DNA from 2 places in the Viridibacillus sp. KH_047 genome. Region 1 is predicted to be linked to the other one. Evidence: a T-box and tRNA genes for the amino acid it is inferred to sense, from the RefSeq annotation. Region 1 holds a T-box; the other holds one or more tRNA genes.

What was found. The T-box of region 1 lies ahead of ileS (isoleucine--tRNA ligase). A T-box ahead of a tRNA ligase gene usually reads a tRNA of that ligase, here a tRNA-Ile.
Region 2: it encodes a tRNA-Ile, which carries the amino acid that the T-box ahead of ileS (isoleucine--tRNA ligase) is inferred to sense. The anticodon was not compared.

The regions. Positions count from the first base shown of each region.
Region 1 covers NZ_CM174479.1:3,268,868-3,275,479, reverse strand. Annotated here, with positions in the region: gene sigE (RNA polymerase sporulation sigma factor SigE) at 1-120, shown strand, start outside; gene sigG (RNA polymerase sporulation sigma factor SigG) at 219-1,004, shown strand; gene AC3IS5_RS16170 (PRC-barrel domain-containing protein) at 1,090-1,323, shown strand; gene AC3IS5_RS16165 (YggS family pyridoxal phosphate-dependent enzyme) at 1,407-2,096, shown strand; gene AC3IS5_RS16160 (cell division protein SepF) at 2,096-2,617, shown strand; gene AC3IS5_RS16155 (YggT family protein) at 2,642-2,908, shown strand; gene AC3IS5_RS16150 (YlmH family RNA-binding protein) at 2,979-3,767, shown strand; gene AC3IS5_RS16145 (DivIVA domain-containing protein) at 3,866-4,375, shown strand; T-box leader at 4,426-4,651, shown strand; gene ileS (isoleucine--tRNA ligase) at 4,698-6,612, shown strand, end outside.
Region 2 covers NZ_CM174479.1:563,660-570,271, forward strand. Annotated here, with positions in the region: gene AC3IS5_RS02820 (YgzB family protein) at 30-386, opposite strand; gene AC3IS5_RS02825 (nucleotidyltransferase-like protein) at 527-1,402, shown strand; rRNA gene AC3IS5_RS02830 (16S ribosomal RNA) at 1,757-3,309, shown strand; tRNA gene AC3IS5_RS02835 (tRNA-Ile) at 3,406-3,482, shown strand; tRNA gene AC3IS5_RS02840 (tRNA-Ala) at 3,497-3,572, shown strand; rRNA gene AC3IS5_RS02845 (23S ribosomal RNA) at 3,669-6,598, shown strand.

The DNA.
Region 1 (6,612 bases):
GAAGAGATGACGCAGAAGGAAGTTGCAGATCATCTCGGTATTTCTCAATCTTATATTTCTCGTTTAGAGAAGAAAATTATTCATGAATTACGTGAAAATTTAAATCAACCAACTATGTAATGGTTGAAATTGGTCATTTTTCCACCGCATATTCTGACGCTTAACGGACAAACTGAACTTACAACAAAGAAAGTAAGAAGCGTCCGGAGGAAATGACTATGCGAACAAAAGTGGATTTATGCGGTGTAGATACTGCAAAGTTACCTGTATTAAAGCATGAGGAAATGCGTCAGTTATTTATCCAATTGCAAAGTGGCCAAGAGGAAGTAAGAGACCAGCTCGTTATGGGCAATCTACGTTTAGTGCTCAGTATTGTGGGGCGTTTTGCATACCGTGGTGAACAGGCTGATGACCTGTTTCAAGTCGGCTGTATTGGTTTATTGAAATCAATTGATCATTTTGATTTGTCTCATAATGTGAGATTTTCAACCTATGCAGTACCTATGATTATTGGGGAGATTCGCAGGCATCTGCGGGACCATCACCCACTGCGCGTTGCTCGCTCATTGCGTGATATTGCCTATAAGGCAATGCAGGCTAAAGAGCAATTTATCAATGAGCAATTACGTGAACCAACGCTATCAGATTTAGCGCGTATGACAGGCTTGCCACAAGAGGATATATTATTTGCTTTAGATGCAATTCAAGAACCAATGTCATTGCATGAGCCGATTTATTCGGATGGTGGTGATCCAGTTTATATGATGGATCAACTAAAAGATAATGCAGTTTCTGAAGAACGATGGTTGACTTATGTAACCATGAAAGAAAATGTTATGAAGCTAGATGAACGGCAACAAAAAATCTTAGCAAAACGTTTTTACTATGGTGAAACCCAGACTGAAATAGCAAACGAATTAGGAATTTCGCAAGCTCAAATTTCTAGGCTGGAAAAAAGTGCAATTAAAACAATTCAAAAGCAAATATCACAATACGATAATTAATAACTATGGCAAAGACGTATCAAACTATAAAAGTTGATGCGTTTTTTGCTATTTCCCTTCATAGACTAAGTTAGGAGGGATGTAGATGAGATTTTCTGATATCCAACGAAAAGAAATTATTGAAGCAGGCAATGGACGTTTTTTAGGGTTTGTCCTAGACGCAGTATTGTCGGAAGAAACGGGCATGATTGAGGCATTCGTCGTATCCGAACCGAAGAGATTCTTTCAATTTTCACAAAGTGATAAGGATGCAATGAAAATTCGTATAGAAGATATTCTTGTAGTAGGAAAGGATGTCATCTTAGTGAAAGCACGATAGTGAAATGTATGACTATTCATTGATAATTCATGCGTAGCTTGGTACAATAAGGTAACAAGTATCTTTGAAAAGATGGGAATAAAATGACGTTAATTATAAATAACTTAGAAGAAATTCAGCTAAAGATTGAAAAAGCAGCAAACAGGGTAGGTAGACAAGTAGCAGATGTATCAATTATCGCAGTTACGAAGCAAGTGTCTACTGAACGAGCTATTGAAGCGCTTGATGCAGGATTAAATCAATTGGGCGAAAATCGTCCAGAAGGCTTGTTAGAAAAAAGAAAAACAATTACAGAACGTGCTGTATGGCATTATATCGGCTCGATGCAAACACGTAAAGTAAAACAAGTCATTGATAAAATTGATTATTTACACTCCTTAGATCGTATTAGTTTAGCAGAAGAAATTGAAAAACGAGCAACATGTAGTGTGAATTGTTTTGTACAAGTAAATGTCTCAGGTGAAGAATCAAAGCATGGTCTACAACCAGAAGAAGTCATACCGTTTATAGAGCAACTATCGCAATATTCTCGTATTCGAGTAGTGGGTTTAATGACAATGGCCCCAAATACAGAAGATTTAGAAGTAGTTCGCAACGTTTTTAAAAAACTTAAAAAGCTACAATTGGAAGTCGAAAATAACGGATATGCTCATGCACCATGTCACGATTTATCGATGGGAATGTCAAATGACTATGAAATCGCTGTCGAAGAGGGTGCAACGTATGTTCGAATTGGTACGGCTCTAGTTGGCAACGAAAGAAGGGATTCTTAATGAGCATGAAGGATAAAATTAAGAACTTTTTTTTACTAGAAGAAGATGATGAAGACTATTATGAGCAATCGCAACCGCAACCGCAACAATTACAACAGCAACAGCAACAGCAACAGCAACGCCAACAAAGAGTCATGTCACAACCTGTTCATCAAGCTGCAGTAAGTCAACCTGCAGTTAAAAAAGTAAGCAACAAGGAGCGACGGAATGTGACAACTGAACATACAAATACGCCTAATTTAGTAAGTATTACACAAAAATCTTCTAAGGTTGTCTTAGCTGAACCTCGTGTCTATGCAGAAGCTCAAGATATTGCTGAACATTTAAAAAGTAAGCGTGCAGTCGTTGTAAATCTACAGCGTATTGATAAAGAGCAAGGTATTCGTATTATTGACTTCTTGAGTGGTACAATATGTGCACTGGGTGGAGATATAAAACGTATTGGGACGGACATATTCTTATGCACACCAGATAATGTAGAAGTTGACGGTAATATTTCTGAATATTATTATGAAGACTGATCAAACTGAGGAGTTTATTAATTTATGTATATAGTAGGTACTATCATTTCAAAATTGTTTTTCTATTATTCAATTGCGCTAATCATTTATATTTTGATGTCGTGGGTTCCAGCAGCGTATGAGTCTAAATTTGGACAAATTTTAGGTAAAATTTGTGACCCGTATTTAGAGTTATTTAGACGTTTTATTCCACCATTAGGTATGATTGATATTTCACCAATCGTCGCATTATTTGTATTGAATTTGGCAAATCAAGGAGTAATAAGTTTATTTAATGGATTTTTACTCTAGTATTTTAGTCAATGTTACTATTCCCCACAATATGAATGTGGGGTTTTTTTATTAAGAAAGGAGGGGGACTATGGAAGAGATATTCCAGCATTTCCGACCAGAAGAGCGTGAATTTATTGATCAAGTTAGTGGCTGGCGTATGGAAGTAGAAGATCGCTATGCGCCAAAGTTAACGGATTTCCTAGATCCACGTCAACGATTTATTGTCCAGTCAATCATTGGACATCAGGGCGATATTGTAATGGCGTATTATGGTGCATTTGATGAAGCTGAGCGCAGAAGGATTCTTATATACCCTTCCTATTTTGAACCAGTCGAAGAGGACTATCAAATCACGGTATTTCATTTGCGCTATCCTTCTAAGTTTGTTCAACTTGAGCATCCAGATGTTCTAGGGGCGTTATTGTCACTTGGTTTAGGACGAGAGAAATTTGGGGATATCAGATTAGACAACTCTACAGCCCAATTCGCTATTGCTTCTGAAGTAGAAGATTATGTAAGAGCTAATCTCACTTCAATTGGTAAGGTAAAAGTATATGTAGAAGCGCTAGATTCAACTGAAATGTTACTACCGAATGAAGAAGTCTGGACGGATGAAATGATGACAGTGAGTTCGATACGTTTAGATACGGTTATTGCTTCTGTATTTAATATATCTCGTCAGAAATCAGCAGCGCTTATTAATAGTGGAAAAGTGAAGGTTAACTTTACTATCAGAGAAAATATATCTTTTGAATTGCATGAACTCGATTTATTATCGATTCGAGGATTTGGAAGATTTATGATAAGAGCTATTGAAGGAAGAACAAAAAAAGATAAAATCCGCATTAATATTGGTCGTATGGAAAGAAAATCATAACAATTTCATTAAATTTGTTGTTTTTTCGATGTACTTACCATTAATGACCTGTATAATAGTTTACAATATATATTATGCTATAAGGGAGAGTGTAGAAAATGCCGTTATCGCCTGTTGATATACATAATAAAGAGTTTACCCGTGGTTTTAGAGGTTACAATGAAGATGAAGTCAATGAGTTTTTAATGCAAATCATAAAAGACTATGAAGTTGTTTTAAAAGAGAAAAAAGAGTTAGAAAGCAAATTACTAACTTCAAATGAGCAAATTGGTCACTATAATTCAATTGAATCAACTCTTCAAAAATCCATTGTCATAGCACAAGAAGCTGCTGAAGAAGTGAGACGTAATTCTACGAAAGAAGCAAAATTAATCGTTAAAGAAGCTGAGAAAAATGCAGATCGTATTGTTAATGAAGCTCTATCAAAAGCACGTCGTATTGCACTAGAAATTGAAGAGTTGAAAAAACAATCTAAAGTATTCCGTAATCGTTTCAAAATGATTGTTGAAGCACAATTAGATTTGATTGAATCAGATGATTGGGATCATTTATTGGAATATGAAATTGATTCAACAGAATTAGAGCGCTTGGATACACCGGTAGAGTAAACGATACTTGACTGAATGCTTTCTGTTTTCTATAATGTCAACATATCAAAGAAAAAGTTATGATGGAGACAGTATTTTTTGAGTGATGTAAAAGCGATCTGAGGACGGTGTAAGCTCGGACTAAACACTCAAGGAAGAAAATCACTCTGGAACTAGATTACTGAACAAAAACAGTAAGTAATCTCGGCTCACACCACGTTACGGTGTCTAAGAGGCGTATTATTTTATATACGCAATTAGGGTGGTACCGCGAGATAATTCCTCCTCGTCCCTTTTTTGGGATGAGGAGTTTTTTATTTGCATAAAAAAGAGGAGGATTTATATGGAATATAAAGATACGTTATTAATGCCGAAAACAGATTTCCCGATGCGAGGAAATTTGCCGGCTAATGAACCGAAAATTCAAGAAAAATGGGAAGAGATGGACATCAATGCGTTGGTGCTAGAACGTACAAAAGATCGCCCAGCATTCATCTTACATGATGGTCCTCCGTACGCAAATGGTGACCTTCATATGGGTCATGCATTAAACAAAGTATTAAAAGATATGGTTAATCGTCATCGTTCAATGACTGGTTACTTCGTTCCTTATGTACCAGGTTGGGATACGCATGGTCTACCAATCGAGCAAGCATTAGCTAACAAAGGTGTAAAACGCAAAGAAATGACTACTGCGGAATTCCGTAAACTTTGTGAAGAGTATGCTTACGAGCAAGTTGATCGTCAACGAACTCAATTCAAACGTATCGGTGTACGTGGTGATTGGGATAATCCCTATATCACATTACAACCTAAATTCGAAGCGCGTCAAATTAAAGTCTTCGGTGAAATGGCAAAAAAAGGTTATATCTATAAAGGCTTAAAACCAGTTTACTGGTCTCCTTCAAGTGAATCAGCATTAGCTGAAGCAGAAATCGAATACCAAGATATCAAATCGCCATCTATCTATGTTGCATTTGGTGTAAAAGACGGTAAAGGTGTAGTTAATACTGACGAAAGCTTTATCATCTGGACGACAACACCGTGGACAATTCCTGCTAACTTAGGTATTTCCGTGAATCCAGAATTCACATATGCTGTAGTAAAAGTAGCTGATAAGAAATTTATCATCGCTAAAGGTTTACTTGAAAAAGTAGCAGAAACGTTAGAATGGGAAAACTACGAAATTGACCGTGAAATCGCTGGACAAGATTTAGAATACGTTGTAGCAGCTCACCCTATATACGGCCGTGATTCATTTATTATGTGCGGTGATCACGTAACACTTGACGCCGGTACTGGTTGTGTTCATACAGCTCCTGGACATGGTGAAGACGACTTTAACATAGGTAAAAAATACGATATTGGTATTTTAAGCCCAGTTAATAACCGTGGTGTATTAACTGAAGAGGCTCCTGGCTTTGAAGGATTGTTCTATAATGATGCCAATAAAGAAATTACAAAAGCATTAGAAGAAAAAGGAGCATTACTAAAACTTTCATTCTTCTCGCACTCATATCCACATGACTGGCGTACAAAAAAACCAGTTATTTATCGTGCAACTGCACAGTGGTTTGCATCAATTGAAGCATTCCGTCCCGAATTGTTACAAGCAATACGTGATACAAACTTTACACCTTCATGGGGTGAAACACGTCTATTCAATATGATTCGTGACCGCGGGGATTGGTGTATTTCTCGTCAACGTGCTTGGGGTGTTCCAATTCCAGTATTTTATGCTGAGAATGATGAACCAATCATCACTGAAGAGACAATTGAGCATGTTGCAAATCTATTCAAAGAACACGGTTCTAACATTTGGTTCGAACGTGAAGCGAAAGATTTATTACCAGCAGGTTTCACTCATCCAGGTAGCCCAAATGGCGAATTCACTAAAGAAACCGACATTATGGACGTTTGGTTTGACTCAGGTTCGACACACCAAGGTGTATTACAAGAACGCCCAGAATTACGTTACCCTGCAGACCTTTATTTAGAAGGCTCTGACCAATACCGTGGATGGTTTAACTCTTCACTTATTACAAGTGTTGCTATAAACGGACATGCGCCGTATAAAGGTTTACTTTCTCACGGTTTCGTATTAGATGGCGAAGGTCGCAAAATGAGTAAATCTATCGGGAATATTATCGCTCCTATCAAAGTAATGAACCAATACGGTGGCGATATTCTACGTTTATGGGTAGCATCAGTAGACTACACAGCTGACGTTCGTATTTCTATGGACATCATGAAGCAAG
Region 2 (6,612 bases), 1.5 Mb from region 1:
CGTTACAATTTAGTAACGAGGCGAAGGAATTAATCTTTACGATTTGTGCGATTGTTTAGTGATTGATCAAACTCTTGTCCTTCTAATGAAGGATCTAAAGTAAGCGGTTCATTGCAATACATACACATATCTACACGTCCAAGCACTTTCGTGTGTTTATGGCAACCCGGACATTCTACTAATACTGCTCGGGTTGAAAGGAATCCAATCCATCCATATACAAAAGTACTTCCAAGAATACAGAGGATACCTAGTGTCATGAAGATAATAACTAACCATTGGTGTTCTCTGAAGAAAATGGCACCGTACATGATGATAAAGCCAATAAATATGAGAGATAAAGCAAATGAACGGATTTTATTTATCTTGTTTTTATATGGTTTCATTTGTAAGCCTCCTAATCTACAACATACTATAACACAAAATGATATCGTAATATGAAGTGAAAATTTTATGCAGGAATCTTATTATTTTTGTCGAACGTTTAAGACAGAGTAAATTGACTATTGACTATAGGAGGATCATTATGGAGCAGCTACTACGACCCATATACCAAGAACGAGCAAGTCACCCGAATACAATAGGTGTAATTTTAATAGAAAAAAGGGAAGAAGTAAGCCCGATAACAGATACATTCGATACGATACTTCTTATTATAACGAAAGAAAGTGACCGACCAGTATTTACAAAACATTATACTTTTAAAAATAAAAAAGCTGCTATGCACATCATTACTGAGAAGCAGTTAAACAAATGGTTATTAGTAGGAACTAATAAGAAGATAGTCGACTGGCTATTCTTTGGAAAAGTATTATTTGATCGGAATGAGTATCTCTCAAATTTAAAGAAGGAACTGAAGGAGTTCCCTTTTTATGGTCGGAAAATAAAAATGGGTATCGAGTTTGCAAAGTTAATACGAAGATACTTAGAAGGTAAAGTATGCTTCGAAGAGAGAAACTACTTAGATGCCTATAATCATGTAGTTGAATCATTGCATCATTTAGCTCGTCTTGCTGTAATGGATAATGGACTGTACCCCGAGGTTACAGTATGGTCGCAAGTAAAACAAATTGATCCAGCCATTTACAAATTATATGAAGAACTTATTACAAGTGAAGAATCATTAGATAAACGTTTAGAGTTATTATTTTTAGCAAGTGAGTTCTTTATTCATTCTCGTACTGCAGATGGTGCAACGCATGTAATAGAAGTAATGTCTCAAAAAGACTTTTGGACAATTCAAGAATTGCATGAACAAGAGGAGCTAAAAAACTATTCAGTTAACCTTGAAGTTTTCATCGAATACTTAATAGATAAAGGTTACATCTCTGTAGAGCGTGTAGAGACTAAGGGAAATAACATATATCATAGAGACTATAAGGTTGAAGAAATCGTTGATTAGTTGTATATTAATTGAGGCGTTTAAAACGTCTCAATTTTTTTTAGAAAAAGTGTTGACATGAGCATCGACACTATTGTATTATATTAATTGTCGCTAAGACGTGTTGTTAAAACTTAAAACTTTCAGTCGAAAAACTTTTTTAAAAAAGTTGTTGACATCAAAAAAGAAAGGTGTTAAGATATTAAAGTCGCTGAAACAAACAACGACAACAACAAAATGAACCTTGAAAACTGAACATGCAAGACGTTAATCAATAAATGTTTTTGGACGCCAACTTTGTTGGTGGATCAAAACAAAAAATAGATATCATCTTCGGATGATACGCTAGCAAAGCTAATGAGCTTTCAAACTACTTTTATGGAGAGTTTGATCCTGGCTCAGGACGAACGCTGGCGGCGTGCCTAATACATGCAAGTCGAGCGAATGATGAAGAAGCTTGCTTCTTCTGATTTAGCGGCGGACGGGTGAGTAACACGTGGGCAACCTACCTAGTAGATTGGGATAACTCCGGGAAACCGGGGCTAATACCGAATAATCCATTTTGTCACATGGCAAAATGCTGAAAGGCGGTTTCGGCTGTCACTACTAGATGGGCCCGCGGTGCATTAGCTAGTTGGTGGGGTAACGGCCTACCAAGGCAACGATGCATAGCCGACCTGAGAGGGTGATCGGCCACATTGGGACTGAGACACGGCCCAAACTCCTACGGGAGGCAGCAGTAGGGAATCTTCCACAATGGACGAAAGTCTGATGGAGCAACGCCGCGTGAGTGATGAAGGTTTTCGGATCGTAAAACTCTGTTGTAAGGGAAGAACAAGTACGTTAGTAACTGAACGTACCTTGACGGTACCTTATTAGAAAGCCACGGCTAACTACGTGCCAGCAGCCGCGGTAATACGTAGGTGGCAAGCGTTGTCCGGATTTATTGGGCGTAAAGCGCGCGCAGGTGGTTTCTTAAGTCTGATGTGAAAGCCCACGGCTCAACCGTGGAGGGTCATTGGAAACTGGGAGACTTGAGTGCAGAAGAGGAAAGTGGAATTCCAAGTGTAGCGGTGAAATGCGTAGAGATTTGGAGGAACACCAGTGGCGAAGGCGACTTTCTGGTCTGTAACTGACACTGAGGCGCGAAAGCGTGGGGAGCAAACAGGATTAGATACCCTGGTAGTCCACGCCGTAAACGATGAGTGCTAAGTGTTAGGGGGTTTCCGCCCCTTAGTGCTGCAGCTAACGCATTAAGCACTCCGCCTGGGGAGTACGGCCGCAAGGTTGAAACTCAAAGGAATTGACGGGGGCCCGCACAAGCGGTGGAGCATGTGGTTTAATTCGAAGCAACGCGAAGAACCTTACCAGGTCTTGACATCCCAATGACCGCTCTAGAGATAGAGTTTTCCCTTCGGGGACATTGGTGACAGGTGGTGCATGGTTGTCGTCAGCTCGTGTCGTGAGATGTTGGGTTAAGTCCCGCAACGAGCGCAACCCTTGATCTTAGTTGCCATCATTAAGTTGGGCACTCTAAGGTGACTGCCGGTGACAAACCGGAGGAAGGTGGGGATGACGTCAAATCATCATGCCCCTTATGACCTGGGCTACACACGTGCTACAATGGACGATACAAAGAGTCGCTAACTCGCGAGGGTATGCTAATCTCATAAAATCGTTCTCAGTTCGGATTGTAGGCTGCAACTCGCCTACATGAAGCCGGAATCGCTAGTAATCGTGGATCAGCATGCCACGGTGAATACGTTCCCGGGCCTTGTACACACCGCCCGTCACACCACGAGAGTTTGTAACACCCGAAGTCGGTGAGGTAACCTTTATGGAGCCAGCCGCCGAAGGTGGGATAGATGATTGGGGTGAAGTCGTAACAAGGTAGCCGTATCGGAAGGTGCGGCTGGATCACCTCCTTTCTAAGGATTATTACGGAAACAGATCTTGGATCTGTCGATTAACGTCTTGCGTTCAGTTTTGAAGGTTTATACTTCAATTATATATTTTCCTAAAAGGGGCCTATAGCTCAGCTGGTTAGAGCGCACGCCTGATAAGCGTGAGGTCGATGGTTCGAGTCCATTTAGGCCCACCATATTTTCTCTTTTTGGGGCCTTAGCTCAGCTGGGAGAGCGCCTGCCTTGCACGCAGGAGGTCAGCGGTTCGATCCCGCTAGGCTCCACCAATATTGTTCTTTGAAAACTGGATAAAACGACATTGAAGCAAATTAAGTAACACATTTTTTATTATTAAGTTTTTTAGGCTTAATAACTAACTTTTAGGTTAAGTTATTAAGGGCGCATGGCGGATGCCTTGGCACTAGGAGCCGAAGAAGGACGGCACTAACACCGATATGCTTCGGGGAGCTGTAAGTGAGCTTTGATCCGGAGATTTCCGAATGGGGGAACCCACTGTTCGTAATGGAGCAGTATCTTGACGTGAATACATAGCGTCTTGATGGCAGACCCAGGGAACTGAAACATCTAAGTACCTGGAGGAAGAGAAAGAAAAATCGATTCCCTGAGTAGCGGCGAGCGAAACGGGAATAGCCCAAACCAAGAGGCTTGCCTCTTGGGGTTGTAGGACACTCTATATGGAGTTACAAAGGAATGAGTTAAATGAAGCGGTCTGGAAAGGCCCGCCAGAGCAGGTAACAGCCCTGTAGTTGAAAGTTCATTCTCTCTTGAGTGTATCCTGAGTACGGCGGAACACGTGAAATTCCGTCGGAATCTGGGAGGACCATCTCCCAAGGCTAAATACTACCTAGTGACCGATAGTGAACCAGTACCGTGAGGGAAAGGTGAAAAGCACCCCGGAAGGGGAGTGAAATAGATCCTGAAACCATGTGCCTACAAGTAGTTAGAGCCCGTTAATGGGTGATAGCGTGCCTTTTGTAGAATGAACCGGCGAGTTACGATTACATGCGAGGTTAAGTTTTAGAAGACGGAGCCGTAGCGAAAGCGAGTCTGAATAGGGCGAATGAGTATGTGGTTGTAGACCCGAAACCAGGTGATCTACCCATGTCCAGGGTGAAGGTAAGGTAACACTTACTGGAGGCCCGAACCCACGTACGTTGAAAAGTGCGGGGATGAGGTGTGGGTAGCGGAGAAATTCCAATCGAACCTGGAGATAGCTGGTTCTCTCCGAAATAGCTTTAGGGCTAGCCTCGTGATAGAGAATCCTGGAGGTAGAGCACTGTTTGAACTAGGGGTCCATCCCGGATTACCGAATTCAGACAAACTCCGAATGCCAGTGATTTATGCACGGGAGTCAGACTGCGAGTGATAAGATCCGTAGTCAAAAGGGAAACAGCCCAGACCACCAGCTAAGGTCCCAAAGTAATTGTTAAGTGGAAAAGGATGTGACGTTGCTTAGACAACCAGGATGTTGGCTCAGAAGCAGCCATCATTTAAAGAGTGCGTAATAGCTCACTGGTCGAGTGACGCTGCGCCGAAAATGTATCGGGGCTAAACAATTCACCGAAGCTGTGGATGGACATCTTAGATGTCCGTGGTAGGAGAGCGTTCTAAGTGCTGTGAAGTCAGACCGGAAGGACTGGTGGAGCGCTTAGAAGTGAGAATGCCGGTATGAGTAGCGAAAGACGGGTGAGAATCCCGTCCACCGAATGACTAAGGTTTCCTGAGGAAGGCTCGTCCGCTCAGGGTTAGTCGGGACCTAAGCCGAGGCCGATAGGCGTAGGCGATGGACAACAGGTTGATATTCCTGTACCACCTATTTACCATTTGAGCAATGGGGGGACGCAGTAGGATAGGGTAAGCATGCTGTTGGTTATGCATGTTCAAGCAGTGAGGCGTGAAATGAGGCAAATCCCATTTCTATAACGTTGAGCTGTGATGACGAGGACGTATGTCCGGAGTTCCTGATTTCACACTGCCAAGAAAAGCCTCTAGCGAGGTAAAAGGTGCCCGTACCGCAAACCGACACAGGTAGTCGAGGAGAGAATCCTAAGGTGTGCGAGAGAACTCTCGTTAAGGAACTCGGCAAAATGACCCCGTAACTTCGGGAGAAGGGGTGCTCTAGTAGGGTGAAAGCCCGAGAGAGCCGCAGTGAATAGGCCCAGGCGACTGTTTAGCAAAAACACAGGTCTCTGCAAAACCGTAAGGTGACGTATAGGGGCTGACGCCTGCCCGGTGCTGGAAGGTTAAGAGGAGTGCTTAGCGCAAGCGAAGGTGCGAATTGAAGCCCCAGTAAACGGCGGCCGTAACTATAACGGTCCTAAGGTAGCGAAATTCCTTGTCGGGTAAGTTCCGACCCGCACGAAAGGCGTAACGATCTGGGCACTGTCTCAACGAGAGACTCGGTGAAATTATAGTACCTGTGAAGATGCAGGTTACCCGCGACAGGACGGAAAGACCCCGTGGAGCTTTACTGTAGCCTGATATTGAATTTTGATACATCTTGTACAGGATAGGTAGGAGCCAGAGATTCCGGAGCGCCAGCTTCGGAGGAGGCGTTGGTGGGATACTACCCTAGATGTATTGAACTTCTAACCCATGCCCCTTAGCGGGGTAGGAGACAGTGTCAGGCGGGCAGTTTGACTGGGGCGGTCGCCTCCTAAAGAGTAACGGAGGCGCCCAAAGGTTCCCTCAGAATGGTTGGAAATCATTCGTAGAGTGTAAAGGCATAAGGGAGCTTGACTGCGAGACCTACAAGTCGAGCAGGGTCGAAAGACGGGCTTAGTGATCCGGTGGTTCCGCATGGAAGGGCCATCGCTCAACGGATAAAAGCTACCCCGGGGATAACAGGCTTATCTCCCCCAAGAGTCCACATCGACGGGGAGGTTTGGCACCTCGATGTCGGCTCATCGCATCCTGGGGCTGTAGTCGGTCCCAAGGGTTGGGCTGTTCGCCCATTAAAGCGGTACGCGAGCTGGGTTCAGAACGTCGTGAGACAGTTCGGTCCCTATCCGTCGTGGGCGTAGGAAATTTGAGAGGAGCTGTCCTTAGTACGAGAGGACCGGGATGGACACACCGCTGGTGTACCAGTTGTTCTGCCAAGGGCATCGCTGGGTAGCTATGTGTGGACGGGATAAGTGCTGAAAGCATCTAAGCATGAAGCCCCCCTCAAGATGAGATTTCCCATTACGCAAGTAAGTAAGATCCCTCAAAGACGATGAGGTAGATAGGTTCGAGGTGGAAGTGTGGCGACATACGGAGCTGACGAATACTAATAGATCGAGGACTTAACCAAATTTTACTTAACTA